One region of the Streptomyces sp. NPDC002276 genome, then DNA from elsewhere that is predicted to be linked to it. Evidence: riboswitches for the same ligand, from Rfam matches in the RefSeq annotation. Region 1 holds a riboswitch; each other region holds the start of a gene.
What was found. Region 1 has a riboswitch for cobalamin ahead of ACWIHT_RS08545 (ribonucleoside-diphosphate reductase subunit alpha). Riboswitches for the same ligand answer to the same signal wherever they lie in the genome.
Positions count from the first base shown of each region.

Region 2: linked by a shared signal. The riboswitch ahead of ACWIHT_RS18745 (cobalamin biosynthesis protein) and the one ahead of ACWIHT_RS08545 (ribonucleoside-diphosphate reductase subunit alpha) in region 1 are both predicted to bind cobalamin.
Region 3: linked by a shared signal. The riboswitch ahead of metE (5-methyltetrahydropteroyltriglutamate--homocysteine S-methyltransferase) and the one ahead of ACWIHT_RS08545 (ribonucleoside-diphosphate reductase subunit alpha) in region 1 are both predicted to bind cobalamin.

Region 1 covers NZ_JBSFCQ010000002.1:739,181-748,741, reverse strand. The annotation lists gene ACWIHT_RS08575 (GntR family transcriptional regulator) at 1-290, shown strand, start outside; gene ACWIHT_RS08570 (carbon starvation CstA family protein) at 392-2,539, shown strand; gene ACWIHT_RS08565 (YbdD/YjiX family protein) at 2,511-2,711, shown strand; gene ACWIHT_RS08560 (DUF3311 domain-containing protein) at 2,850-3,101, shown strand; gene mctP (monocarboxylate uptake permease MctP) at 3,098-4,699, shown strand; gene ACWIHT_RS08550 (GNAT family N-acetyltransferase) at 4,808-5,314, shown strand; cobalamin riboswitch at 5,367-5,490, shown strand; gene ACWIHT_RS08545 (ribonucleoside-diphosphate reductase subunit alpha) at 5,614-8,040, shown strand; gene ACWIHT_RS08540 (ribonucleotide-diphosphate reductase subunit beta) at 8,097-9,104, shown strand; gene ACWIHT_RS08535 (putative Ig domain-containing protein) at 9,379-9,561, shown strand, end outside.
Region 2 covers NZ_JBSFCQ010000006.1:415,707-425,267, forward strand. The annotation lists gene cobN (cobaltochelatase subunit CobN) at 1-839, opposite strand, end outside; gene ACWIHT_RS18740 (cobyric acid synthase) at 836-2,386, opposite strand; gene ACWIHT_RS18745 (cobalamin biosynthesis protein) at 2,383-3,327, opposite strand; cobalamin riboswitch at 3,429-3,568, opposite strand; gene ACWIHT_RS18750 (DUF397 domain-containing protein) at 3,961-4,152, shown strand; gene ACWIHT_RS18755 (hypothetical protein) at 4,427-4,861, opposite strand; gene ACWIHT_RS18760 (helix-turn-helix domain-containing protein) at 5,054-5,911, opposite strand; gene ACWIHT_RS18765 (hypothetical protein) at 6,172-6,393, opposite strand; gene ACWIHT_RS18770 (anion permease) at 6,443-7,711, opposite strand; gene ACWIHT_RS18775 (lysozyme) at 7,810-8,571, opposite strand; gene ACWIHT_RS18780 (class II aldolase/adducin family protein) at 8,768-9,511, shown strand.
Region 3 covers NZ_JBSFCQ010000003.1:27,154-36,714, forward strand. The annotation lists gene lysA (diaminopimelate decarboxylase) at 1-134, shown strand, start outside; gene ACWIHT_RS09335 (methylmalonyl-CoA mutase family protein) at 221-2,026, shown strand; gene scpA (methylmalonyl-CoA mutase) at 2,026-4,212, shown strand; gene meaB (methylmalonyl Co-A mutase-associated GTPase MeaB) at 4,209-5,192, shown strand; gene ACWIHT_RS09350 (hypothetical protein) at 5,218-5,751, shown strand; cobalamin riboswitch at 5,753-5,976, shown strand; gene metE (5-methyltetrahydropteroyltriglutamate--homocysteine S-methyltransferase) at 6,104-8,422, shown strand; gene ACWIHT_RS09360 (histidine phosphatase family protein) at 8,535-9,113, shown strand; gene ACWIHT_RS09365 (polysaccharide deacetylase family protein) at 9,260-9,561, shown strand, end outside.

The DNA of each region.
Region 1 (9,561 bases):
GCGCGAAGCGCTTCCCCGCGCTGCGCAGGTCCCTGGTCAAGTACACCTCTCTCTACACCGCGCTCGCCGAGGTCTACGACGTCCATCTCGCCGAGGCCGAGGAGACCATCGAGACCTCGCTGGCCACCCCGCGCGAGGCCGGCCTCCTCAGCACCGACGTCGGCCTCCCGATGCTGATGCTCTCCCGCCACTCCCTCGACAAGGAGGGCAAGCCGGTGGAGTGGGTGCGGTCGGTGTACCGGGGGGACCGCTACAAGTTCGTGGCCCGCCTGAAGCGCCCGCAGGACTAGTCCGTGGCGCGACTCAAGCGCCCATAGAACCAAGGGACTTACGGAGTTACGCCGGTTGCTCTACGTTCCTCCCGTCGCCGCATGGACGGGAGGACAACCCGGTGCGTACCGCGAACGTCCGAACCATCGTCGTCTGGACCCTCGTCGCACTCGTCGCCGCGGCGGGCTGGTCCGTCCTCGCGCTGGCGCGGGGCGAGAACGTGTCGGCCGCCTGGATGGTCGCCGCCGCGCTCGGCTCGTACGCCATCGCCTACCGCTTCTACGCCAGGTTCATCGCGTACAAGGTCCTGAAGGTCGACGCCACCCGGGCCACCCCGGCCGAGCGCCTCGACAACGGCATCGACTACCACCCCACCGACCGCCGCGTCCTGCTGGGCCACCACTTCGCCGCGATCGCCGGCGCCGGACCGCTCGTCGGACCCGTACTGGCCGCGCAGATGGGCTACTTGCCCGGCACGATCTGGATCATCGTCGGCGTCATCTTCGCGGGCGCGGTCCAGGACATGGTGGTGCTGTTCTTCTCAACCCGGCGTGACGGCAGGTCACTTGGGCAGATGGCCCGCGAGGAGATAGGCCCCTTCGGCGGCGCGGCGGCCCTGCTGGCCACCTTCGCCATCATGATCATCCTGCTCGGCGTGCTGGCCCTGGTCGTCGTGAACGCCCTGGCCTCCTCCCCCTGGGGCACCTTCTCCATCGGCATGACGATCCCGATCGCCCTGCTGATGGGCTTCTATCTACGGGTACTTCGCCCCGGCCGCGTCTCCGAGGTCTCGCTGATCGGCGTGGCCCTGCTGCTGCTCGCCCTGGTCGCGGGCCGCTGGGTCGCCGAGTCGTCCTGGGCCGACACCTTCACGCTCGCGCCCTCGACGCTGGTCATCTGGCTGGTGGCGTACGGCTTCATCGCCTCGATCCTCCCCGTCTGGACCCTGCTCGCCCCGCGCGACTACCTCTCCACCTTCATGAAGATCGGCACCATCGCCCTGCTGGCCATCGGGGTCGTGGTCGCCCTGCCCGACCTGCGGATGCCCGCCGTCACCGACTTCGCGAAGCACGGCAACGGCCCGGTCTTCGCCGGTTCCCTCTTCCCCTTCGTCTTCATCACGATCGCCTGCGGCGCCCTGTCCGGCTTCCACTCGCTCATATCGAGCGGTACGACCCCGAAGATGATCCAGAAGGAGACGCAGATCCGGATGATCGGCTACGGCTCCATGCTGATGGAGTCGTCGGTCGCGATCATGGCGCTGGTCGCCGCGAGCATCATCGACCCCGGCCTGTACTTCGCGATGAACGCACCGGCCGGCGCGATCGGCACGACCGTGCAGAACGCCTCGCAGGTGGTGACCAGTTGGGGCTATCACATCTCCCCCGCCGACCTCGCGCAGGCCGCGAAGAACGTCGACGAGGCCAGCCTGCTGTCCCGCACCGGCGGGGCGCCCACCCTCGCGGTCGGCGTCTCGGAGATCTTCGCCAAGGTCACCGGCGGGAGTCTGCGCGCCTTCTGGTACCACTTCGCGATCATGTTCGAGGCGCTGTTCATCCTGACCGCGCTGGACGCGGGCACACGGGTGGGCCGGTTCATGCTCCAGGACATGCTGGGGAACGTCTATCGGCCGTTCAGGAACGTGAGTTGGCGTCCGGGCCTGGCCCTGACGAGCGCCATCGTGTGCGCACTGTGGGGCTACTTCCTCTGGGTCGGCGTCCACGAACCCCTCGGCGGGATCAACCAGCTCTTCCCGATCTTCGGCATCTCCAACCAGCTGCTCGCCGCCGTCGCCCTGGCCGTCTGCACCACCCTCCTCGTGAAGTCCGGCCGCCTCAAGTGGGCCTGGATCACCGGGATTCCACTCGCCTGGGACGCGACGGTGACGCTGACCGCGAGCTGGCAGAAGGTGTTCTCCGGCGACCCCAAGGTCGGTTTCTTCAAGCAACGCTCGGTGTTCCAGGACGCGATCGACGCGGGCAAGGTACTGCCACCCGCCAAGTCGATGGACGACATGCACACCGTCGTCACCAACTCCACGGTGGACGGAGTGCTTTCGGCCATTCTCGCGGTGCTGGTCGTGGTCGTGATCGCGGACGCCCTTCGGATCTGCGTTCGGCACATCCGCCGCCCGGCGCTCTCCACGCTGAGCGAGACGCCGTACGTCGAGTCGAAGATCGTGGCACCGGCCGGACTGATCCCGACCCGGGCGGAGAAGGAAGAGGAGGCGGCGGCGCGTGATGTGGTCGGCGTTCAGGCGGGCGACTAGCGGAGTGCGCTGGTACGTCCGGGAGTTGACCGACGAATCGGCCTACGACCGGTATGTCGCACACGTACGCCGGGACCACCCGGACGCGGAGGTCCCGAGCCTACGCGACTTCGAGCGCATGCGGACGGACCGTCAGGAGGCCGACCCGAGGCAGGGCTTCCGGTGCTGTTGACCCCTGACGTTGACACCGATGTCAGGCCTTCACAAAATCGACATGACGATATGCGGACGGGGTCTTTCGCTCGCGTCACACCGTGACCTACATTGCCTGCGCGTTACACCAGGCGATCAGTGAGGGGACGGCCGCGATATGTCAGATGTGCCTGAAGTGAGACAACCAGTGGTGACACCGGTGCGCGCTGTCATCGCCGTCTGCCTGTTCGCACCCTTCGTGGCGCTGCTCTGGGTCGGCTCCTACGCCAAGACGGATCCCGCGTTCATCGGCATCCCGTTCTTCTACTGGTACCAGATGCTCTGGGTGCTGATCTCGACGGCGCTGACCATGACCGCCTACAAGCTCTGGCAGCGCGACCAGCGGGCCCGCCACGGAGGTAACCGGTGAACGACGGCGTGAACGGCGTCGCACTCGCCGTCTTCATCTTCTTCTTCCTGGCCGTCACGGTCCTGGGCTTCCTGGCAGCGCGCTGGCGCCGGGCCGACAACGAGCACAGCCTCGACGAATGGGGCCTGGGCGGACGGTCGTTCGGCACCTGGGTCACCTGGTTCCTGCTCGGCGGCGACCTCTACACCGCGTACACGTTCGTCGCCGTACCGGCGGCGGTCTACGCGGCGGGCGCGGCCGGCTTCTTCGCGGTGCCGTACACGATCCTCGTGTACCCCCTCATCTTCACGTTCCTGCCCCGCCTCTGGTCGGTGTCGCACAAGCACGGATACGTGACGACGTCCGACTTCGTGCGTGGTCGCTTCGGCTCGAAGAGCCTGTCGCTGGCGGTGGCGGTCACCGGCATCCTCGCGACGATGCCGTACATCGCGCTCCAACTGGTCGGCATCCAAGCCGTGCTGGACGTCATGGGGGTGGGCGGCAGCGCGAACTCCAACTGGTTCGTGAAGGACCTGCCGCTGCTGATCGCGTTCGCGGTGCTGGCCGCGTACACCTACTCGTCCGGCCTCCGCGCGCCCGCGCTGATCGCGTTCGTGAAGGACGGCCTGATCTACATCGTGATCACGGTGGCGATCATCTACATCCCGATCAAGCTCGGCGGCTTCGACGACATCTTCAGCGCGGCGGGCGCCAAGTTCAAGGCGGCGGGAGCGGGCGGTCTGGTCCCCGCCCCGGCGGGCCAATGGACGTACGCCACACTGGCGTTGGGCTCGGCACTCGCGCTCTTCATGTACCCCCACTCGATCACCGCGACGCTCTCCTCCAAGAGCCGCAACGTGATCCGCCGCAACACCACGATCCTGCCGCTGTATTCACTGATGCTGGGCCTGCTCGCGCTGCTCGGCTTCATGGCGATCGCGGCGGGTGTCAAGGTCACCAACGGCCAACTGGCCATCCCGCAGCTCTTCGAGAACATGTTCCCGGACTGGTTCGCGGGCGTGGCCTTCGCGGCGATCGGCATCGGGGCGCTGGTCCCCGCGGCGATCATGTCCATCGCGGCGGCGAACCTCTTCACCCGCAACATCTACAAGGACTTCATCAACCCGGACGCGACCCCGGCCCAGGAGACTAAGGTCTCCAAGCTGGTCTCCCTCCTGGTGAAGGTCGGCGCCCTGGCCTTCGTCCTGACGATGGACAAGACAGTGGCCATCAACTTCCAACTCCTCGGCGGCATCTGGATCCTCCAGACCTTCCCGTCCCTGGTGGGCGGCCTCTTCACCCGCTGGTTCCACCGCTGGGCCCTCCTGGCGGGCTGGGCGGTGGGCATGCTCTACGGCACGCTCGCGGCCTACGGCGTCGCCTCCCCGACCCAGGATCACTTCGGCGGCTCGTCCAAGGAGATCCCGGGCATCGGCGAGATCGGTTACATCGGCCTGACCGCGTTCGTCCTGAACGTCGTGGTCACGGTGGTCCTGACGTTCGTACTGAAGGCCCTGAAGGCTCCGGAGGGCGTGGACGAGACGAGCGCCGGGGACTACACGGCAGACGCAGGCGACCGGGGGGTAAAGGAAGAGCTACCTGTGATCGCCGGTCACTGATCCCACCTCAGGGGCGCGGGGAACTGCGCGCCCAGCCACAACGCACCCGCAGCGGGCCACCGAGAGCACCCCCCTCGGCGGCCCGCTCTTTCGTACACACTCACCTACATGGACATCCTCATCCGCCGAGCAGCCCCCACCGAATACGAAACCCTGGGCGAGATCACAGCCCAGGCCTACCTACAAGACGGCCTCCTCGACTTCGGCGAAAGCGACGAATACCTAGGCGAGTTGAGAGCCGTAGCAAAACGAGCCGCCGCAGCCGACGTCCTCGTAGCCGTCGAGAACGACCACCTCCTAGGCGGAGTGACCTTCGTCCCGTCCGGCGGCCCCATGGCAGACATCGCGCGACAAGGCGAGGCCGAGATCCGCATGCTGGCGATCGCCCGCGAGGCCCGCGGCAAGGGCGCCGGCGAGGCCCTCGTCCGCGCCTGCATCGACCGCGCACGGGCCACCGCGGGCTGCACAGCCATCGTCCTGTCGACCCAGCGCACCATGCACACCGCCCACCGCATCTACGAACGCCTCGGTTTCACCCGCACCCCGGAGCGCGACTGGAACCCCCTGCCGGAGCTGGACGAGATCACTCTCCTCACTTACAAGTTGACGCTCTGAAACAGCCGCGACACAACATCTGGGGGTGCCACGACTGCCCGGCACAAGATGTATGCTCATGCTCGCTGTCGCCGCAGGGGAATCCGGTGCGAATCCGGAACTGTCCCGCAACGGTGTACTTGCGTGCATATGCACGCCTGGTCAGTCCGAGGACCTGCCGACGGCGCGCCCGGCCACCCGGTCAGGGCGCATGACGTCCGGGCCTCGTGGAGTGGGCCGGTGGACGCGACGCCCCGTGCGCTCGTGTACTGCCGCCTGCCCTCCGCAAGGCCCCGTGCCGAGCGAGGGAGAGCCCCACCGTGACCATCGCGCCAGCAGAGCCGGCATCAGCGACCCAGGCGAACGAGGCGATCGCGACCGTAGCCGACGTTCCGGGAGCGATCGTTCCCGGAGCCGACGGTCCCGGCGCCGCGATCCTGCGGACCCTGACCGAGCTGACCGCCGACCTTCCCGACGCCGACCCCGGCCGGGTCGCCGCCGCCACACTGCGCGGCCGGTCCGCGCACGCGGACGAGACGGAACTGCGCGAACTGGCCACGGAGGCCGCCGCCGGCCTCATCTCCGAGGACCCCGTCTACTCCCGGCTCGCCGCCCGGCTGCTGACGGTCAGCATCGCCGCCGAGGCCGCCTCCCAGGGCGTGACGACGTTCACCGAGTCCGTCGCCGTGGGCCACCGCGAGGGCCTGATCGCGGACCGCACCGCCGAGTTCGTGACGCTCCACGCGGCCCGTCTCGACGCGCTGATCGCCGCCTCCTTCGATGAGGGTGCCGACGACCGTTTCGGCTACTTCGGGCTCCGTACCCTCCACAGCCGCTACCTCCTCCGGCACCCGATCACCCGCAAGGTCATCGAGACGCCCCAGCACTTCATGCTGCGCGTGGCGGCCGGTCTCGCCGAGGACGACTCGACGCGCGCGCTCGACGAAGTCGCCGCGCTCTACCGCCTGATGAGCCGCCTCGACTACCTCCCCTCCTCCCCCACGCTCTTCAACTCCGGTACGCGGCACCCCCAGATGTCGTCCTGCTACCTCCTCGACTCCCCGCTGGACGAGCTGGACTCCATCTACGACCGCTACCACCAGGTCGCCCGTCTCTCGAAGCACGCCGGTGGCATCGGGCTGTCGTACTCCCGTATCCGCAGCCGCGGTTCGCTGATCCGGGGCACGAACGGGCACTCCAACGGCATCGTCCCGTTCCTCAAGACGCTGGACGCCTCGGTCGCCGCGGTGAACCAGGGCGGCCGGCGCAAGGGTGCCGCCGCGGTGTACCTGGAGACCTGGCACTCCGACATCGAGGAGTTCCTGGAGCTGCGGGACAACACCGGTGAGGACGCCCGCCGTACGCACAATCTGAACCTGGCGCACTGGATCCCGGACGAGTTCATGCGCCGGGTCAACGAGGACGGCATCTGGTCGCTGTTCTCCCCCGCCGACGTGCCCGAGCTGGTCGACCTGTGGGGCGCCGAGTTCGACGCGGCCTACCGCGAGGCGGAGGCGCGGGGCCTGGCCAAGAAGACCATCCCGGCCCGTGACCTCTACGGCCGCATGATGCGCACCCTCGCGCAGACCGGCAACGGCTGGATGACGTTCAAGGACGCGGCCAACCGCACCGCCAACCAGACCGCCGAGCCGGGCCACACCGTCCACTCCTCGAACCTCTGCACGGAGATCCTGGAGGTCACGGACGACGGCGAGACGGCGGTCTGCAACCTGGGCTCGGTGAACCTGGGTGCGTTCGTCACCCATGGTGAGCTGGACTGGGAACGGCTGGACGAGACCGTCCGCACCGCCGTCACCTTCCTCGACCGGGTCGTGGACATCAACTTCTACCCGACCGAGCAGGCGGGCCGTTCCAACGCCCGCTGGCGCCCGGTGGGTCTCGGCGCGATGGGTCTCCAGGACGTCTTCTTCAAACTCCGCGTCCCCTTCGACTCCCCTCAGGCGCAGGCACTTTCGACCCGGATCGCCGAGCGCATCATGCTCGCCGCGTACGAGGCCTCCGCCGACCTCGCCGAGCGCAACGGCCCGCTGCCGGCCTGGGAGAAGACCCGTACGGCGCAGGGCGTCCTGCACCCCGACCACTACGACGTGGAGCTGACCTGGCCCGAGCGCTGGGCCGCGCTGCGGGAACGTATCGCCCAAGTCGGCATGCGCAACAGCCTGTTGCTGGCGATCGCCCCCACGGCCACCATCGCGTCCATCGCGGGCGTGTACGAGTGCATCGAGCCGCAGGTCTCGAACCTCTTCAAGCGCGAGACGCTGTCAGGTGAGTTCCTCCAGGTCAACTCCTACCTGGTGAACGAGCTGAAGCAGCTCGGCGTGTGGGACGCCCGCACCCGGGAGGCGCTGCGTGACGCCAACGGCTCGGTGCAGGCGTTCAGTTGGATCCCCGCCGAGGTCCGTGCGCTGTACCGCACGGCGTGGGAGATCCCGCAGCGCGGCCTGATCGACATGGCCGCCGCCCGCACTCCGTTCCTGGACCAGTCCCAGTCCCTGAACCTGTTCCTGGAGACGCCGACGATCGGCAAGCTCTCCTCGATGTACGCGTACGCCTGGAAGCAGGGCCTGAAGACGACGTACTACCTGCGCTCCCGCCCGGCGACCCGCATCGCCCGCGCGGCCCAGGCCCAAACCCAAACCCCCATCCCCGTACAGCAGTTGACCCCCGACGAAGACGCGGTCGCCTGCTCCCTGGAAAACCCCGAGTCCTGCGAGGCCTGCCAGTAATGCCCACCCGTCGCCCGACCACCGCCCCTGAAGGACAGCGCTTCGCGCCGACAGATATGACTGCGAAGAACCTCCTCGACCCGGGCTTCGAACTGACCCTCCGCCCCATGCGCTACCCGGACTTCTACGAGCGCTACCGGGACGCGATCAAGAACACCTGGACCGTCGAGGAGGTCGACCTCCACTCGGACGTCGCCGACCTCGCGAAGCTGACGCCGGGTGAGCAGCACATGATCGGGCGGCTGGTCGCGTTCTTCGCGACGGGCGACTCGATCGTGGCGAACAACCTCGTGCTGACGCTGTACAAGCACATCAACTCCCCCGAGGCGCGGCTGTACTTGAGCCGTCAGCTCTTCGAGGAGGCCGTGCACGTCCAGTTCTACCTGACGCTGCTGGACACCTACCTCCCGAACCCCGAGGACAGGGCCGCCGCCTTCGACGCGGTGGAGAACATCCCCTCCATCCGCGAGAAGGCCGAGTTCTGCTTCAAGTGGATCAACGAGGTCGAGAAGCTGGACAGCCTCCAGACCCAGGCCGACCGCCGCCGCTTCCTCCTCAACCTGATCTGCTTCGCCGCATGCATCGAAGGCCTGTTCTTCTACGGCGCGTTCGCGTACGTCTACTGGTTCCGCAGCCGGGGTCTCCTGCACGGTCTGGCCACGGGCACCAACTGGGTGTTCCGCGACGAGACCATGCACATGAGCTTCGCGTTCGAGGTCGTCGACACCGTCCGCAAGGAGGAGCCGGAGCTCTTCGACGACCAACTCCAGCAGCAGGTCACGGACATGCTGAAGGAGGCCGTAGAGGCGGAGTTGCAGTTCGGGCGCGATCTGTGCGGTGAGGGTCTGCCGGGCATGAACACCGACTCGATGCGCCAGTACCTGGAGTGCGTCGCGGACCAGCGCCTCCAGCGGCTGGGCTTCGCGCCGGTCTACGGCTCCGAAAACCCCTTCTCCTTCATGGAGTTGCAGGGCGTGCAGGAGCTGACCAACTTCTTCGAGCGCCGCCCGTCGGCGTACCAGGTGGCGGTGGAGGGCACGGTCGACCTCGACGAGGACTTCTAACCCCCTTTATGTATCGCTTACTTCGCGGACGGCCCATGGAGCTTCCATGGGTCGTCCATGGAGTTTCTATGGAGCGGCAAAGTTCATGGGGTGCGTCTGTTCGCGGTCTCGTCGACCCGGCTACGTTCTGCCCGTCCTGTTCATGTCATTCACCAGTGCCCCACAGGACGCTCAAAGTGTCATGCCCATGACGACGTCATCTGCCGCCGCTACGCGCGTCACAGGCCTGCCACCACGCCGAGGAACCCCACTCCCACGATGGAGGCAGTACCCCATGCGTGAAAAGCCCCGACGGAGTCTGCGAAGACTGCTGACCGCCGCCATACCCGTCCTCACCCTCAGCGTCTTCGGGCTCGCGGCGGCCTCCCCCGCCGACGCGCAGCCCGTCCCCCACGCCACCACCCAGGTCTCCAAGGTCACCCAGAACGCCAAGGCCCTGACCGCTCCCGCGGCCCAG
Region 2 (9,561 bases), on a different contig from region 1:
AACTCGGGGATCGCGACCTGCATCGCCGCGTCCATGGGGGAGAGCGCGGCGTCGGACGCCTCCCACGCAGCCTGTGAAGTGGTGAGGCAAAGCCCTTGCAGGACAGGGATGTTGAGGATGCTGAGCGCCTCGACGTCCCATGCCCCTTCCTCGCCGCCCGCGGACGCCTCCGAGGCGTGCGTGCCGCCGGCCGCGAGGACGGTGGTGATCAGGGCGTCCGCTCCGTCGAGGAGCTCGTACACACCTGATGCGGCGCCGCGCAGTGAACCGCAGTACACGGCAAGGGCGTTGGCGCCCTTCGCCTCGATCGCCTCGCACAGGGTGTCCACGAAGGCGGTGTTTCCGCTCAGTTCGTGGGCGCGGTAGAAGAGCACGGCGACCGTCGGGCGGACCGTGTCGAGTTCGGGTTCGCCGTGGACGCCGTACTCGGGCATCTGCTGTGGCGCCTCGAAGCCCTCGCCCGTGAGCAGCACGGTGTCGGAGAGGAAGCGGGCGAGTTCGGTCAGGTTGTCCGGCCCGCCCTCGACGAGGTACCTGAGCGCCTCGGCGACGACACCGGCCGGTACCGACGACTCGGCCATCAACTCCGCGTCGGGGACGGTCTCTCCGCCGAGCAGCACGGTCGGGATGCCCGAGGCCTTGAGCACGGCGAGCCCGTCCTCCCAGGCCCGCTTGCCACCGAGCAGTCGTACGACGGCGATGTCCGAGGCCGCGATGAGCGCGGGCAACTCGTCGGTGGCGTCCACGCGGGACGGGTTGCCGATCCGGTACCCGGCGCCGGAGGCGCGGGCCGCCAGCAGATCCGTGTCGGCGGTCGACAACAACAACACTGTGCTCATGCGGGCGCTCCCGGTGGAATGAAAGGCAGTCCTTGTGGCGCGCCGGACTCGATGAGCCGCCACAGCGCGTCCGTGTCCGCGTGCTGTTCGATGAGGTCGCCGAGCCGGTCGAGCTGCTCCTCGCGCAGCGCGGCGAACGAGGTGTCGGCGGCCGGTACGAACCGGCGCCCCGCGGCGGCGGCCACCTCGCGCAGGAACGCCCGCCGGAACCCGTCCGACTCCAGCGAGCCGTGCCAGTGCGTGCCCCAGGTCTGGCCGACCCGGCAGCCGTCCAAGAAGGCTTCTCCGCCCAGGACTTCGGCAACCCCGTGGTGGATCTCGTACCCCTCGACCGGCTCGCCTAGGGCTTCGCCCACCGGCCGGGTGAGGGTCTTCTCGCGCGCGAAGCGCACGCGCAGGGGGAGTACTCCGAGTCCGTCGACCGAGCCCCGTCGGCTCTCGATCTCGTCGTCGATGTGCTCGCCGAGGATCTGGAAGCCGCCGCAGACGCCGAGGATCGGCCGTTCCTCCGAGGCTCTGCGGACGAGGGCGGCCGCGAGTCCCCGCTCCCGCAGCCACTCCAGCGCCTGCACCGTCCCCCGGGTCCCGGGGATCACGACGAGGTCGGCGTCGGCCAGTTCCTCCGGCCGGTCCACGAACCGCACCACGACGCCCGGTTCGGCGGCCAGCGCGTCCACGTCGGTGAAGTTGGACATGAGGGGAATCGCGCAGACCGCGACCCGCAGCACGTCCTCGCCGACCGGCGGCGCGGTGTTCGACTCGCGCACGGTGCCGCGCAACGAGATGCGCAGCCCGTCCTCCTCGTCGATCCCCAGCCCGTGCTGGAACGGCAGCACGCCGTACGTCCGCCGCCCGGTCAGGCCGTGCAGCATGTCCAACCCCGGTTCCAGGAGCGACACATCGCCCCGGAACTTGTTGACGAGGAACCCGGCGACGAGGGCCTGATCCTCAGGGCTGAGCAGCGCCACCGTCCCGAAGAAGGAGGCGAAGACACCCCCGCGGTCGATGTCGCCGACGACGAGAACGGGCAGTTGCGCGTTGCGCGCGATGCCCATGTTCACGATGTCGGTCCGCCGCAGATTGATCTCGGCGGGCGAACCCGCGCCCTCGCAGATCACCGCGTCATACGTGCCCCGCAACTCGGCGAGACAGTCCAACACCGTGCCGAGCAGCGCCTCTTGTCGCCCGCCGTGCAGCCCTTCCCCGGGGGACGACCCCCCAGACCCCCCGAAGAACCCGCGCGCGCTCATCTCGCCAACTGGCCTGCCCATCAGGACGACTTGGCTGGTGCGGTCGCCGCCGGGCTTGAGGAGAACGGGGTTCATCAGCGCGGTCGGCTCGATGCGGCAGGCCTGCGCCTGCATGGCCTGCGCCCGGCCGATCTCGGCGCCCTCGCGCGTCACGAACGAATTCAGGGACATGTTCTGGGCCTTGAAGGGCGCCACCTTCACGCCCTGCCGCACCAGCCACCGGCAGATCCCGGCGGTCACGACACTCTTCCCGGCGTCCGAGGTGGTGCCCGCGACCAACAGCCCGCCGCCGCTCATGACTTCCGTCCCTTCGGCAGCAACAGCCGCCCGGCGACACTGACTCCGAGCGCGAGCCAGCCGACGCGCCGGGACAGTCGTACGGCACGGTCGATGTCCGGTACGGCTACGGCGCGTCCGGCGCCGTTGAGTACGGGCCGGTGCTCGACCCGGCCGCCGTAGGAGAGCGTGCCGCCCAGTCGCACGCCGAGGGCGCCCGCGAAAGCGGCTTCCACGGGACCGGCGTTGGGGCTCGGGTGCTTGGGGGCGTCGGTGCGCCAGGCGCGTACCGCTCCGCGCGGGTCGTCGCCCGCGACGGTGGCGAGGACGGCGGTGAGGCGGGCGCCCGGCCAGCCGGCCACGTCGTCGAGGCGGGCCGAAGCCCAGCCGTAGCGGCGGTACTTGGCCGACTTGTGGCCGACCATGGCGTCCAGGGTGTTCACCGCGCGGAAGCCGAGCAGACCCGGGACACCGGCGATGCCGCCCCACACCAGGGCGCCCACCACCGCGTCGGAGGTGTTCTCGGCGACGGACTCGACGACCGCCCGGGCGATCCCGTCGGCGTCGAGGGCCTGCGGGTCGCGTCCGCAGAGGTGCGGGAGGCGCGCCCGCGCGGCCTCGATGTCACCGGCCTCCAGCGCCCGCCCGATGACCCCGGCCTCGCGCGCGAGGGAGGTCCCGCCGACGACCGCCCAGGTGGCGGCGGCGGTGAGGGCGGCAGAGGCCGTACGGGAGGGTCGTAGGGCCGAAGTGGCTACGGCGGCCAGGGAGACGGTGCCGCCCACGCACACGGCGGTGTGCAGGGCGCCCCAGCCTCGGTGGTCGCGCCACAGCAGCTGTTCCACGGCACCGGCGGCACGGCCGAACGCGGCGACCGGATGCCCGCGGCGGGGATCGCCGAGCAGGTGGTCACCGAGAAGGCCGGCGGCGGCGCCGTACGCGAAGACGCGATCGGCACGCATCGGGTCAGCCGATCGCTGAGTCGGGCACTGTGCTGGTACGGGACCTCGAACGGCAGCCGAGCATGGCGATATGTCCTCACTCAGGGTGTCCACGCCCTGGTTCGACGAGACCGGCGGTGAGAGTTCCTGGCTCCCGGGGTTGTCTACCCCGGTGACAGTGGCGGGACCGCGCCGGATTCGCACCGGCTTCCTCTCCTGCCGCCGTACATGGCTCCGGCAGTCCACCACGGTGTTGGAAGGGGCGTCAACTTGCTGTTGACCTGGGGCGGAGGAGTGTGCCGAGGCTCATAGGGGAGGGATGTCGCGGGGCATGACGCGTCCCCACTCGGTGGAGTGGGAAAGAGACCGGGGAGAGCCGCACAGCGGACCGGCGAACAGAGCGAGCGGTCAGGACAATTGGAGAGCGCCGAGGAACGACGTGGGGTGACTTCGTGACGGGGGCGAGAGCTGATGCGATCGGGCGCCCCCTGTTTCGAGCGACGGTCACGAGCCACCTTCGCGGCCCCTCAGCGGAGCGATACGCTGCTGCGCGGAGACCGGTCGACGTCGAGGCGCTGACACTCGGTAGGGGAGGTCGGTGTGGTCGATGGGTATCCATCCACGTGGCGTACACAGTCGAACGAGCCGGGACAGGTGCACCTGCACTGGTGCAAGAGCAGCTACTCCACGTCAATTTCGGGGGAGTGCGTGGAGTGGGCGGTTGACGCGGAAACCGTACGAGTCCGTGACTCGAAGCGGCGCCAGGGGCTCGGGCTGACCGTCGGTCGTACGGCCTGGGCGGCTTTCCTGGAGCGGCTGGTGTCGCGGGGCCGGGACGACCTCTGACAGGTCGTCCCGTGTGACGGGAGGGGTGGGCAGATGCACGGTGGGTGGACCAGAGGCGTCTCGTCACCACGGGTCCGGCGTTCCACCAGGGATCCGAAGAGGCGTGAGACGGCCGTGGTGGTACTGGTGTGTCTGACGTCGGGAGCGGTAGCGGTGGCGGGCGGGGCCCTGGCCGCGCTCCTGGCGCCGGGACGCGACACAAGAGCGGTGGTCTGGGCGAGCGTCACGCTGGTGCTGGCGGCGGCGGCCGGCCTGTGGTGGGGCAGCGCACCACTCACCGACCGCCTCCGGACTCTTGGGTATCGACCCCGGGTGCGGGAGAGCCGGCGGGAGCCGCCCGCTGATCGGGAAGTCGCGGCGGATCTGACCAGGCAGTGGCGTCGCTGACCCGGCCGTCCGCCGTGTGCTGCGCACCGTCCCGGAGCAGACGGCCGATGAGGAAGAAGATGCCCACCACGACGCCCGCCCCGAGCACCAGAAGCAGCAGCAGCGTCCAGACGCCCAGGGTCGTGACGGCCTGGCCCTGAACGGCCTTCGCGACCGGGACGCCGGCGATCAGGAAGAGCAGAGCGGTGCCCGACCCCAGCAGCCAGCCCGCTGTGCGCTGCCTGATCCGCTGGTCGGTGGCCGCGCGTTCCTTCTGTATGTCCTGCTGGACCCGGGTCTCCTCGATACGGGCCAGGTTGTGGGTCCATCCGGTGTCGCGCATCGCGGCCGACCGCAGGGCGACGTCGTCAGCGGGCGGCTCGGTGCCCTCGGGGTCTTCGGCTGCGCCGGAAGGTGGCTCTTCGGTCCCGGGAAGGGCTCTCGCGGCGTCGTGCCACCGCAACCCCTCGCGAAACCTGTCGAAGACCCACATAGGCCCTCCTTGACACCGCCCGATGACGTCGTCGTCCCGGGCTCAGCTGGAACGCATGCCTGTGATGATCTCGTCGATCAGTTCGATGACCTGATCACCTTCGTACGCGGCGCTGCTGATCTCCGCGTAGCTCTCCTGGTAACGGGCGATGAGTTCGAGGTCGTCACGGCTGGCCACGCTGCCGGTACTGCCCTCGATGTAGAGCAGGTCGTCGTCGTCCTTGAACGCGAGGAGCACGAAAGGCGCGGTTGTGCCGAAGAAGGAGCCCGCCGTGAACGGAAGGACTTGCAGGCTCACCTGGGGGTGGTGGGCCATCGCCTTGACGTGCTCCAGTTGGCGCCGCATCACGGAGGGACCGCCGACATACCGACGGAGCGTGGACTCGTCGGCGATGAAGTAGGTCCGTGGACCGTCGGGTTGCTCGAAGATGCGTTCCTGACGGGCGGTCCTGAGCTCGACCGCCCGGCGGACCTGGGACTCGACGGCCTGGCCCTTCATCAGCGCCGAGGCGTAGTCCTCTGTCTGCAACAGGGCGGGTACGACCAGCGGGTTGAACGCCTGGACAGTGGTCGCGGAACTCTCGTATCCCAGGTACTGGGCGTACTGCGGGCTGACCAGGTCGGCGTACGGCGCCCACCACGACTGGCCCTTCGATCCGCGTGCCGCCTCCTCCAGCTCGGCGATCAGGGTCTCGTCGGTGACCTCGTACTGCTGGAGCAGTGCGCGCAGGTCGGTGACGGACACGCTGACGGTGCCCGCCTCGATTCGGATGATCTTGGACAACGACCATTCCACGGCCTCGGCTGCGTCGCGCTGGGTCAAGCCGACTGCTTCACGGGCTCGGCGTAGCTCGATGCGGAGCCTGCGGCGGTTGAGGCTCGGATCGACTTCCCTGGCCATGGCTTTCCTTCTTCCGTGCTGCTCGATGCATGGGCGGATCGGAAGGCATCGAAGCGACAGCGGCGGATAGATACCCGTTCTTTGGCTGCTATCCGTATAGATGATTGTCGGTCGAGTAGTACTCAGTATGACACATGTCGATTCGGTACGTTCCAATGTGACGCAGACCATAGCAAGGATGACCAAGGGTCGGGACGGCAATACAAAACCGTGCCCCCCGGACGTGATGTCCAGGGGGCACGGTCGGTGCTGACGGCAGGTCAGGCCACGATGATGTAGATCCCGTACGCCACCGCCGCCGCGCAGGCCGCGAAGCAGGCGTACGCGCCGGTCAGGGCGAGGGGCGCGGAGTCGCCCTGGGCGGTGGCCCGTTCGCGGCGGGAGAGGGCGGTGATGCCGAGGGTGAAGACGGCCACCAGGGCCACGGTGGCCACGAGGCTGACGCCGAAGACGGAGCCGAGGGCTGCCCAGTCGATGTCCATGTTCCTGCTTCCTTGAGTGACCGGGGGGCCGGGGGACCGGGTGTCCGGCTCAGACGGCGGCGGCCGGCGGGGGCGCCGGGGTCGCCGGGTCGGACTTCACGGCGGTGGGCGGCGAGGGGATCGTCGCCGTGAGGCCCTCGGAGAGGGCGACCGACGGGGGCGGCGGGGTGACGGCGGCGATCGCGGTGGTGACCACGCCGGCCGGCTCCTCGAACTCGTTGACGTTCGAGGCGTCGACCACCTGGCGGCGGGAGAGCAGCCAGATCGCGGTGCTGGAGGCGACCAGGAAGACGGCCACCAGCGCGGTGCCCCAGTCGCCGAGGTCGGTCACGGACTCGGCGAGCGCGCCGACCAGCGCGGCGGCCGGCAGCGTCAGACCCCAGGCGACGAACATCCGGGTCGCGGTCGACCAGCGGACGACCCCGCCCTTGCGGCCCAGGCCCGCGCCCATCACCGAGCCGGAGACGGCGTGCGTGGTGGAGAGGGAGAAGCCGATGTGCGAGGAGGCCAGGATGACCGCGGCGGCGCTGGTCTGGGCGGCGAAGCCCTGCTGCGGCCGGAGGTCGGTCAGGCCCTTGCCCATGGTGCGGATGATGCGCCAGCCACCGATGTAGGTGCCCATCGCGATGGCGAGGCCCGCGGAGAGGATGACCCAGGTGGGCGGGTCCGAGTCGGGGGCGATGGAACCGCCGGCGATCAGCGCGAGGGTGATGATGCCCATCGTCTTCTGCGCGTCGTTCGTGCCGTGGGCCAGCGAGACCAGGCCCGCCGAGGCGATCTGGCCGACACGGAAGCCCTTGTCGGCGGCCTTGCCGTTCGCGCCCTCCGCGTTCCTGCTCAGTGCGTACGAGAACCTGGTGGCGAGCAGCGCCGCGACGCCCGCGACCATCGGGGCGGCGACCGCGGGCAGCAGCACCTTGGTGACCAGGACGTCGCCGTGGACCGCGCCGGTGCCGGCCGAGGCGATGGTGGCGCCGATCAGACCGCCCATGAGGGCGTGCGAGGAACTGGACGGCAGGCCGACGAGCCAGGTCACCAGGTTCCAGAGGATCGCGCCGACCAGGGCGGCGAAGATGACCTCGGGACGGATGCCGCTCTCGTCGACCAGGCCCTTGGAGATCGTGTTGGCGACCTCCACGGAGAGAAGAGCGCCCACCAGGTTGAGGGTGGCCGACATGGCCACCGCGACCTTGGGCTTGAGTGCACCGGTCGAGATGGTGGTGGCCATCGCGTTGGCGGTGTCGTGGAAACCGTTCGTGAAATCGAACGCGAGTGCGGTGATCACCACAATCGCGAGAATCAGCGAGAAGCTTTCCATTTACCCAGGCAATCGTTCGAGGTCATTGGCGCGTTGACCGTAGGCAACCTGGATGAACGGAAAGTGAACTAGGAGGGTCTCTGGGGTGTCCGTACGGGCTAGTAACCCCGGGCGAACTTCTTCAGTTGGCTCGTCGTCCCGTTGAAGAGATTCTGATCACCCGGCAGGCTCCCGCTGTTGCCGTACTGCCAGAAGGTCCAGTACGACCAGCCGGCGGGCAGCGAGCCCGCGTCCGCCGACTCGTGGCGGGCGATCCACAGCGCGTGTGTCGAGGCCAGCGCGGTGCTGCCACCCGTGCAGGTGTTCCACCAGTGGGCGGTCGTGTAGATCACCGGACGGCGGCCGGTCTCGCGCTTCACCTCGGCGCTGAAGGCCTTGATCCAGCCGACCATCTTCGCCTTGCTCAGGCCGTAGCAGCCGTGCCTCCCGTTGTACGGGTTGTATTCGATGTCGAGCGCCGGCGGCAGCGTCCAGCCGTCCGCCTTCCAGCCGCCGCCGTGCGCCACGAAGTACGCGGCCTGGGTCGCGCCCGACGACTTGTTCGGAAGTGCGAAGTGGTACGCGCCCCGGATGATGCCCGCGGTGCGGGCGCCGTCGTACTGCTGGGCGAAGTACGGGTTGACGTAGTCGGTGGACTCGGTCGCCTTGACGTAGACGAACGTGGCGCCCTTCGCCTTCGCGCTCGGCCAGTCGACGTTCTTCTGGTGCGAGGAGACGTCGTGGCCCTTGGCGGGGTCCGCGACCGGGCGCGCGGCCGAGGCCGGGATCTCGACGAGTGCGACTCCGGCGACGGCCAGGGCGGTCATGGAGACCGCGGTGAGGCGGGCGCGGTGGCGGGGCGGTTTGCGATCACGGGCCATGTTTCCCCCGGGAATGGCGACGTGCACGACAAATCCCCCAGAGGCTATTGGAAGATCTGTCGACGCCGATCGGTCTCCAGCCAAGCGGCTTGAGTGGGTGTTGCATGCCTATATGTACTCTTTCGGATGTGTGGCTTCCGGCTTAAAGTGCCCCGGCCCGAGCGCGTGTTGGGGAACCGGCTGGCAGGATCGCGGCATGGCTGAGCGGCGGCGGGACGAGCGGGGCAAGCGGGGCGGGCCGGATGCCCGGGAGGACGCACGGGCTGTGGGGGAGCCGTGGCGGCGGCGGGTGCACGCCGAGGAGGCGGACGCCTGGGACGAACTCGTCGTGACGGCCCGCCGGACGGTGTCCGACGGCCTGGTGGTCGGCACCTCCGGGAACGTCTCGGCGCGCGTCGGCGACATCGTCCTGGTCACACCCTCAGGTGTCCGCTACGACCGGCTGACACCCGACGACACGGTCGGCGTCGACCTCGACGGCCGACAGGTCCTCGGCACCCTCCTCCCGACGAGCGAACTGCCCATGCATCTCGCCGTCTACCGCAGCACCGACGCCCAGGCCGTCGTCCACACCCATGCCGTCCACGCGACGGCCGTCTCGACCCTCGTCCCCGAACTCCCCTCGGTCCACTACATGTCCGGCGCCCTCGGCGGCCCGGTCCGGGTTGCCCCGTATGCGACATACGGCACCGAGGAGTTGGCGGAGAACATGCTCCACGCCCTCGCCGACCGCTCCGCCTGCCTCCTCCAGAACCACGGCACGATCGCCTACGGCGACTCCCTGGACCAGGCGTTCGACCGCACGGCCCAGCTGGAGTGGATGTGCCGCCTGTGGCTGACGGCGTCGTCGGTACCGGGGCTGTCGCCGACGCTGCTGTCGGGGGAGCAGGTCGCTGAGGCGGGGGAGCGGTTGCGGGGGTACGGGCAGCGGCGGGGGTGACGGGAGTGGGGTGAGCGGGGTGAGCGGGGTGAGTGGGGTGAGTGGGGTGC
Region 3 (9,561 bases), on a different contig from region 1:
ATCACCTGTCCATGGCGTCCGGATACAACCTGGTCGGCCGCCCGCCGGTCGTCGCGGTGACCGACGGCATCGCACGGGTCCTGGTCCGTCGCGAGTCGCTGGAGGACATGAGCCGACGGGACGTCGGGTTGTAAACCATGCGGTCTAGACCGCCAGGCGAGGCAAAGGTCACAGCCGCGTCCTCTGCTGCTCACCTGCACGTTTGCCCTAGCATCCGAGCATGACGGTCCTGCCTGACGACGGGCTCTCGCTGGCCGCCGAGTTCCCTGACGCGACCCATGAGCAGTGGCAACGCCTGGTGGAAGGCGTACTGCGCAAGTCGGGCAAGGAAGTCTCGGGTACGGCGGCGGAAGACGCCCTGTCCACCTCGTTGGAGGACGGGCTCCTCGCCCGTCCCCTCTACACCGCGGACGACTCCGCACCCGAACCCGGCCTCCCCGGTTTCGCCCCCTTCGTACGGGGCGGCCGGGCCGAGGGCAACACCCTCGGCGGCTGGGACGTACGCCAGCGGCACACCACCGCCGACAACGCCGCGGTCCTCGGCGACCTGGAGAACGGCGTCACCTCGCTCTGGCTGGTCGCGGGCGAGCGCGGCATCCCGGTCGCGTCACTCGGTGCCGTCCTCGACGGTGTCTATCTCGACCTGGCGCCCGTCGCCCTCGACGCGGGAAGCGAAGTCGAGCCCGCGGCGGGCGAGTTGCTACGGCTGTACGAGGAGCGGGGCGTCGCGCGCGAGGCCGCTCGCGGCAACCTCGGAGCCGACCCGCTGAGCTTCGCGGCCCGCACCGGGAACGAGGGCTTCCCCTTCGCGCCCGTCGCCGCGCTCGCCCGGCGCTGCGCCGAGGAGTACCCGGGGCTGCGCGCGCTGACCGTGGACGCGCTGCCGTACCACGAGGCCGGTGGTTCGGCGGGGCAGGAGCTGGGCGCCTCGCTGGCGACCGGTGTCGCGTATCTCCGCGAGCTGACGGAAGCCGGGCTGAACGTCGAACAGGCCGTCGGGCAACTGGAGTTCAGGTACGCGGCGACCGCCGACCAGTTCCTCACCATCGCCAAGTTGCGGGCGGCGCGCAGGCTTTGGGCCCGAGTCGCCGAGGTGTGCGGGGCGCCGGGCGGGCAGGTGCAGCACGCGGTGACCTCGCCGGTGATGATGTCCCGCCGCGACCCATGGGTGAACATGCTGCGCACGACGGTCGCGACGCTGGCCGCCGGGGTGGGCGGCGCCGAGTCCGTCACCGTGCTGCCCTTCGACCACGCGCTGGGCCTGCCGGACGCGTTCGCGCGCCGGATCGCCCGCAACACCTCGACGATCCTGGTCGAGGAGTCGCATCTGTCCCGGGTGATCGACCCGGCGGGCGGCTCCTGGTACGTGGAGCGGCTCACGGACGAACTCGCCCACGCGGGCTGGGAGTTCTTCCAGCACATCGAGCAACAGGGCGGCCAAGCGGCCGTGTTGCGGTCCGGCAGCCTCCGCGACGACCTCGCCACGACCTGGGCGGCCCGCAGCGCGAAGCTCGCCAAGCGCCGCGAACCCATCACCGGGGTAAGCGAGTTCCCGAACCTCGCCGAACGCCTCCCGGAACGCGCACCCGCCCCCTCGGAGCCCTCCGGCGGGCTGCCGCGCGTGCGCCGCGACGAGGCCTACGAGGCCCTGCGCGCCCGCTCCGACGCCCACCTCGCGGCGACCGGCTCCCGCCCGCGGATCTTCCTGGCCGCACTCGGCCCGGCCGCCGCGCACACCGCCCGGCTCACCTTCGCGTCGAACCTGTTCCAGGCGGGCGGCATCGAGCCCGTCACCGAGGGCGCGTTCGCGGACAGCGGGGCCACCGAGGCCTGCCTGTGCTCAAGCGACGCGCTGTACGAGGAGCAAGCGGCCACGATCGCCGGGGAGTTGAGGTCGGCCGGTGCCGGCCATGTGTTCCTCGCGGGCCGTCCCGGGCAGTACTCCGGTGTCGACGCCTACGTCTTCGCGGGCTGCGACGCCGTGGCCGTACTGTCCGCCACCCTCGACCGCATGGGAGTGTCCTGATGGCAGCGAGCGGGCGCATCCCCGACTTCTCCGGGATCGAGCTGGGGGCCCCGGCCACCGAAGCCGGACCCGACGAGTGGCGCGACGCCGTCAAGAAGGCGGCGGGCGGCGACGATCTGCTCTGGGAGACCCCGGAGGGCATCGCGGTCAAGCCGCTGTACACCGGGCAGGACCTGGAAGGCCTGGACTTCCTCGCCACCTACCCCGGCATCGCGCCGTATCTGCGCGGCCCGTACCCGACGATGTACGTCAACCAGCCCTGGACGATCCGCCAGTACGCGGGCTTCTCCACGGCCGAGGAGTCCAACGCGTTCTACCGGCGCAACCTGGCGGCCGGTCAGAAGGGCCTGTCGGTCGCCTTCGACCTGCCCACGCACCGGGGTTACGACAGCGACCACCCGCGCGTGACCGGTGACGTCGGCATGGCGGGTGTCGCCATCGACTCCATCTACGACATGCGGCAACTCTTCGACGGCATCCCCCTCGACAGGATGACCGTGTCGATGACGATGAACGGTGCCGTGCTCCCGGTACTGGCGCTGTACATCGTCGCCGCCGAGGAACAGGGCGTACCGCCCGAGAAGTTGGCCGGGACCATCCAGAACGACATCCTCAAGGAGTTCATGGTCCGCAATACCTACATCTATCCGCCGAAGCCGTCGATGCGGATCATCTCCGACATCTTCGCCTACACCTCGCAGCGGATGCCCCGCTACAACTCGATCTCCATCTCCGGCTACCACATCCAAGAGGCGGGCGCGACGGCCGACTTGGAGCTGGCGTACACCCTCGCGGACGGGGTCGAGTACATCCGGGCGGGCCGCGAGGCGGGGATGGACGTGGACGCGTTCGCACCCCGGCTGTCGTTCTTCTGGGCGATCGGCATGAACTTCTTCATGGAGATCGCGAAGCTGCGGGCGGCGCGCCTGCTGTGGGCGAAGCTGGTCAAGCAGTTCGACCCGCAGAACGCCAAGTCCCTCTCCCTGCGCACCCATTCACAGACCTCGGGCTGGTCGCTGACCGCGCAGGACGTGTTCAACAACGTGACGCGTACGGCCGTGGAGGCCATGGCGGCCACGCAGGGCCATACGCAGTCGCTGCACACCAACGCCCTGGACGAGGCGCTCGCGCTGCCCACCGACTTCTCGGCGCGCATCGCCCGCAACACCCAGCTCCTCATCCAGCAGGAGTCCGGCACGACCCGGGTCATCGACCCGTGGGGCGGCAGCGCGTACGTCGAGAAGTTGACGTACGACCTCGCGCGCCGGGCCTGGCAGCACATCGAGGAGGTCGAGGCGGCGGGCGGCATGGCCAAGGCCATCGACGCGGGCATCCCCAAGCTGCGCATCGAGGAGGCGGCGGCCCGTACCCAGGCCCGCATCGACTCCGGGCGCCAGCCGGTCATCGGCGTCAACAAGTACCGGGTGGAGACCGACGAGGAGATCGACGTCCTCAAGGTCGACAACTCCTCCGTCCGCACCCAACAGATCGAGAAACTACGGCGGTTGCGCGCCGAGCGCGACGAACAGGCCACGCAGGACGCCCTGCACGCGCTGACCCGGGCCGCCGAGAGCACCGGCAACCTCCTGGAGCTGGCGGTGAACGCGGCCCGCGCGAAGGCCACGGTCGGCGAGATCTCCGACGCGCTGGAGAAGGTGTACGGGCGGCACGCGAGCCAGATCCGTACGATCTCCGGTGTGTACCGCACCGAAGCCGGCGACTCCCCGTCCGTCGAACGCACCCGCACCCTCGTGGCCGAGTTCGAGGAGGCCGAGGGCCGCCGCCCGCGCATCCTGGTCGCCAAGATGGGCCAGGACGGCCACGACCGCGGCCAGAAGGTGATCGCCACCGCCTTCGCCGACCTCGGCTTCGACGTCGACGTCGGCCCGCTGTTCCAGACCCCGGGCGAGGTGGCCCGCCAGGCCGTAGAGGCGGACGTGCACGTCGTCGGGGTGTCCTCGCTGGCCGCCGGACACCTCACCCTCGTACCGGCGTTGAAGGAGTCCCTCGCCGAGGAGGGCCGCGAGGACATCATGATCGTGGTCGGCGGGGTGATCCCCCCGCAGGACGTGCCCACGCTCCTGGAGATGGGCGCGGCGGCCGTGTTCCCGCCCGGGACGGTGATCCCGGACGCGGCCTACGACCTGGTCGAGCGGCTGGCCACCGACCTCGGGCACACCCCGTGATCGATGTCGACACCTATGTGAAGGGCGTACTCGACGGCAAGCGGGCCCTGGTGGCCCGCGCCATCACCCTCGTCGAGTCGACCAAGCCCCAACACCGCACCATGGCACAGCAGTTGCTGACCGAACTGCTGCCGCACAGCGGGAAGGCCCGGCGCATCGGGATCAGCGGTGTGCCTGGCGTCGGCAAGTCGACGTTCATCGACGCGTTCGGCACGCTCCTCACCTCGCTCGGTTTCCGGGTGGCGGTACTGGCCGTAGACCCGTCCTCCACCCGCACGGGCGGCTCGATCCTCGGCGACAAGACCCGCATGGAACGCCTGGCCGTCGACCCGGCGGCCTTCATCCGCCCCTCCCCCACCGCGGGCACACTCGGCGGCGTCGCGAAGGCGACCCGGGAGTCGATCGTGGTGATGGAGGCGGCGGGCTACGACGTCGTCCTCGTGGAGACGGTAGGCGTAGGCCAGTCGGAGACCGCGGTCGCCAACATGGTCGACTCCTTTCTGCTGTTGACCCTGGCCCGCACGGGCGACCAGTTGCAGGGCATCAAGAAGGGCGTCCTGGAGCTGGCGGACGTGATCGCCGTGAACAAGGCGGACGGCCCGCACGAGCGCGACGCGCGGGGCGCGGCAAGGGAGTTGGCGGGCGCGCTGCGGCTGATGCACCCCGTCGACGCGGCCTGGACCCCGCCGGTGCTGAGTTGCAGCGCCCGTGAGGGCACGGGCCTGGACACGGTCTGGGAGCGCCTGGAACAGCACCGGTCCCTGCTGGACTCCACCGGCCGCCTAGCCGCCAAGCGCCGCGAGCAGCAGGTGGATTGGACGTGGACGATGGTCCGCGACGAGCTGCTGGGCAGGCTGCACGCGGATCCGGCGGTACGCTCACTGGCCCCGGACCTCGAACGGCGGGTGCGGGAGGGCGAGTTGACGGCGACGCTGGCCGCCGAACAGATCCTGCGGGCTTTCGGACCCCGGCCCGGCTGACCCACCGCGACCGGAGGTCGTCCGAGTGTTTCCCGCACGGTTACCCGTCGGCGCTCCGTTGGCGCTGGCTCTGGCGAGTCTCGCCGTGTCCGGCTGCTCTTCCACCTGGGGCTGCTCCGACACCACCGCGAAGCGCGGCAGGGCCGCTGTCAGGGTGCGGGTCGAGGACATCTACGGGCAGCATCTCGGCGCCTCCGCCGAGATCGTCGACTGGCGCCTTGAGCCTCATCCGCAGCGGCCCTCCGACGGTGACCAGGTCCACTTCCACTTCCGGTTCTACGACGCCGACGAGTTCAACGGCCCCGCCTTGGACGTCTGCGCGGTCGACAGGAAGCGCGTGGCCCTGTTGTGCGAGACGGTCTACTCGACCGAGGCGTTCGGGCCGAACGGCGACCGCACGGGCGACAGTTGGCTCGCCGTCGAGCACCCCGCGCAGGTCGCCGGAGTGCTGTTCATCCCCAATGACCAGCACTACCAGACACGAACCTGCGCGCAGGACGGCAAGGACGGCGGCGGGCCGCATCCTCCCGAGCCGGCCACCCTGGGGGACCAGCTGTAATACGCTGACCCACGCAGCTGGTTCGCCCCGTCAGCCAGACGGACGCGTCGCAAGAGGGAACCCGGTGAGATTCCGGGACTGCCCCGCAGCGGTAAGCGAGAACGACCGCCGTCATACGCACTGGGTCCGCGACAGGATCTGGGAAGCGACGGCCAGTAGGTGTCCTCCGGTTCGACGGAGGGCGTGCCCGCGAGTCCGAAGACCTGCCAACTGCCCGTGCGCGAAGCATTCGTGCGCGGAATCCCGGTGACCTCGTGGGCGGGTCGGCGTACACATCATCCGGTGTGCCCTTTCCTTCGCGCTCGCGTTCCGTCCCGGGATCTCAGGGAGACAGCTCGCGAAGGAGAGTTCCGTGACAGCGAAGTCCGCAGCCGCGGCAGCACGGGCCACCGTGTACGGCTACCCCCGTCAGGGACAGGGCCGGGAACTGAAGAAGGCCGTCGAGGGCTACTGGAAGGGCCGCGTCGACGCCGACGCCCTCCGGGCCACCGCGGCCGAACTGCGCCGCGCCAACTGGCGGCAGCTGGCCGAGGCCGGCCTTCACGAAGTGCCGACCGGCGACTTCTCCTACTACGACCATGTCCTGGACACCAGCGTCATGGTCGGCGCGATCCCCGCCCGCCACCGGGCCGCCGTCGAACTCGACGCGCTGGACGGGTACTTCGCGATGGCGCGCGGCACGCAGGATGTGGCGCCGCTGGAGATGACGAAGTGGTTCGACACCAACTACCACTATCTGGTGCCCGAGTTGGGCCCCGACACGGTCTTCACCGCCGACTCGGGCAAGCAGGTCGACGAGTTGAGGGAGGCCCTCGCGCTGGGCCTCACCGCGCGCCCGGTGCTCGTCGGCCCGGTCACCTATCTGCTGCTCGCCAAGCCCGCGCCCGGAGTCGCCGCGGACTTCGATCCGCTGACGCTCCTTGACCGGCTGCTGCCCGTGTACGCCGAGGTCCTGGCGGATCTGCGGGCGGCGGGCGCGGAGTGGGCGCAACTCGACGAGCCCGCGCTCGTCCAGGACCGGACCCCGGCCGAGTTGAACGCCGCCGAGCGCGCCTACCGCGACCTCGGCGCGCTCGCCGACCGGCCGAAGCTGCTGGTCGCCTCCTACTTCGACCGGCTCGGCGACGCGCTGCCGGTGCTGGCGAAGGCTCCGGTGGAGGGGCTGGCGCTCGACTTCACCGGGTCCGCCGCCGCCAACCTCGACGCGCTGGCCGCGGTGGGCGGGCTGCCCGGCAAGCGGCTGGTCGCCGGGGTGGTCGACGGCCGTAACATCTGGGTCAACGATCTCACCAAGTCCCTTGCCGCGCTGGGTACGTTGCTCGGTCTCGCCGACCGGGTCGACGTGGCCGCCTCCTGCTCGCTGCTGCACGTCCCGCTCGACGCCGCCGCCGAACGGGACATCGAGCCGCAGATCCTGCGCTGGCTCGCGTTCGCGCGGCAGAAGACCCGCGAGATCGTCACCCTCGCCAAGGGCCTGGCCCAGGGCACCGGCACGATCTCCGCCCAACTGGCCGCGAACCGGGCCGACCTGGCCTCCCGCGCGGGCTCCCCGATCACCCGGGACCCCGCCGTACGGGAGCGTACCGCCGCCGTCACGGAGGCCGACGCCCGCCGTTCGCAGCCGTACGGCGAGCGGACCACCGCCCAGCGGGCGCGGCTCGGTCTGCCGCCGCTGCCGACCACCACGATCGGCTCGTTCCCGCAGACCGCCGAACTGCGCGCCGCCCGCGCCGACTTGAGGGCGAGCCGGATCGACACGGCCGGGTACGAGGAGCGCATCAGGGCGGAGATCGGCGAGGTGATCTCCTTCCAGGAGAAGACCGGCCTCGACGTCCTGGTGCACGGCGAGCCCGAACGCAACGACATGGTCCAGTACTTCGCCGAGCAGCTGACGGGCTACCTCGCCACGCAGCACGGCTGGGTCCAGTCCTACGGCACCCGTTACGTCCGTCCGCCGATCCTGGCCGGCGACATCTCCCGCCCCGAGCCGATGACGGTCCGCTGGACGACGTACGCCCAGACCCTCACCTCGCGGCCGGTCAAGGGCATGCTCACCGGGCCGGTCACCATGCTCGCCTGGTCGTTCGTCCGTGACGACCAGCCGCTCGGCGACACCGCACGGCAGGTCGCCCTCGCCCTGCGCGACGAGGTCAACGACCTTGAGGCGGCGGGGACTTCGGTCATCCAGGTCGACGAGCCCGCGCTGCGCGAGACGCTGCCGTTGCGGGCGGCGGACCGGGAGACGTATCTCGCCTGGGCGACGGAGGCGTTCCGGCTCACCACCGCCGGGGTCCGGCCGGACACGCAGATCCACACGCACATGTGCTACGCCGAGTTCGGCGACATCGTGCGGGCCATCGACGATCTCGACGCGGACGTCATCAGTCTGGAGGCGGCCCGTTCGCACATGCAGGTGGCGCGTGAGCTGGCCGAGCACGGTTATCCGCGCGAGGCGGGGCCCGGCGTGTACGACATCCACTCGCCGCGCGTGCCGGGCGCGGACGAGGCAGCGGCCTTGCTGCGCAAGGGACTTGAGGCCATTCCGCCGGAGCGGCTGTGGGTCAATCCCGACTGCGGGCTGAAGACCCGCGGCTGGCCCGAGACCCGCGCGTCGCTGGAGAACCTGGTCGCGGCGGCCCGCACGGTCCGTGAGGAACTGGCCGGTTCCTGACCCGAGGAACGAACGGGGCGGGGTCGGCCGGGGGCACCCTCCCGGCCGACCCCGCCCCTCAGTACCGGGGGACGATGTCCGTACACCCCGTCCGGAGAAGTGGAGCAAGCGAGTGACCAGCCGCATCACCCTGATCTCACCGGCGTTGAACCGTTCCCTGCGGGAGGCCCGGTTCGACGACGGCAGTCCGCTCGACCCGAGCGGCAGGGCCCGCGCCGAGTCCGCCGCCGGTTCGCTCGGGGCGGCCGACCGGGTGCTGGTCTCCCCCACCGCGCGCTGCCGGGAGACGGCGTCCGCGCTCGGTCTCGCGGCCGTCCCGGAACCGGAGTTGGCGGGGCTCGACATGGGCCGCTGGCGGGGTCTGACCCTCGACGAGGTGATGGCACGGGAGCCGGACGCGGTGCTGTCCTGGCTGTCGGACCCGGGCGCGGCACCCCACGGCGGGGAGTCGGTGCGGGCGCTGTGCGAGCGGGCGGCCGGGTGGCTGGAGACCGCGGCGACCTTCGAGGGCCGGACCCTCGCGGTCGTGGAACAGGAACTCGTGCGGGCCCTGGCGGTCACGGTCCTCGACACACCCGGGCCCGCCTTCTGGCGACTCGACGTGCCCCCGCTGACCGCGACCGACCTCAGCGGACAGTCCGGGCGATGGAACCTGCGGCTCGGACGGGAGTTGGGGTCCGAGGGCCGCTGACGCGGGGGTACGGGGGTCCCTCTCCTGGTCACCCCGATCAGCTATACACACTGTATATAGTCGCTGTGTATAGTCTGGACATGCCATCTCTGAGGTCTTCGAGCAAGAAGAGGAAAAGAACGCGGTCCGGGTTCCGTGCCGTCGGCATGTTCGTGGCGGTCGCCTCGCTGGCCCTCGCGTCGAGCGGGTGCACCAAGCTCGACACGACCTCGCCCGCCGCCGCCCGGACGCACGCCGTATCGGCCACCGCGCAGGCTCGGTTCGGGACGGTCGACTGCCGGGAGGCCAAGTGCATCGCGCTGACCTTCGACGCCGGGCCGAGCGAGCACTCGGCGCGGCTGCTCGACATCCTGAAGGAGAAGCAGGTCCCGGCTACCTTCTTCCTGCTCGGCAAGCGGCACATCGAGAAGTACCCGGAGCTGGTCGAGCGCATGGCGGCCGAGGGCCA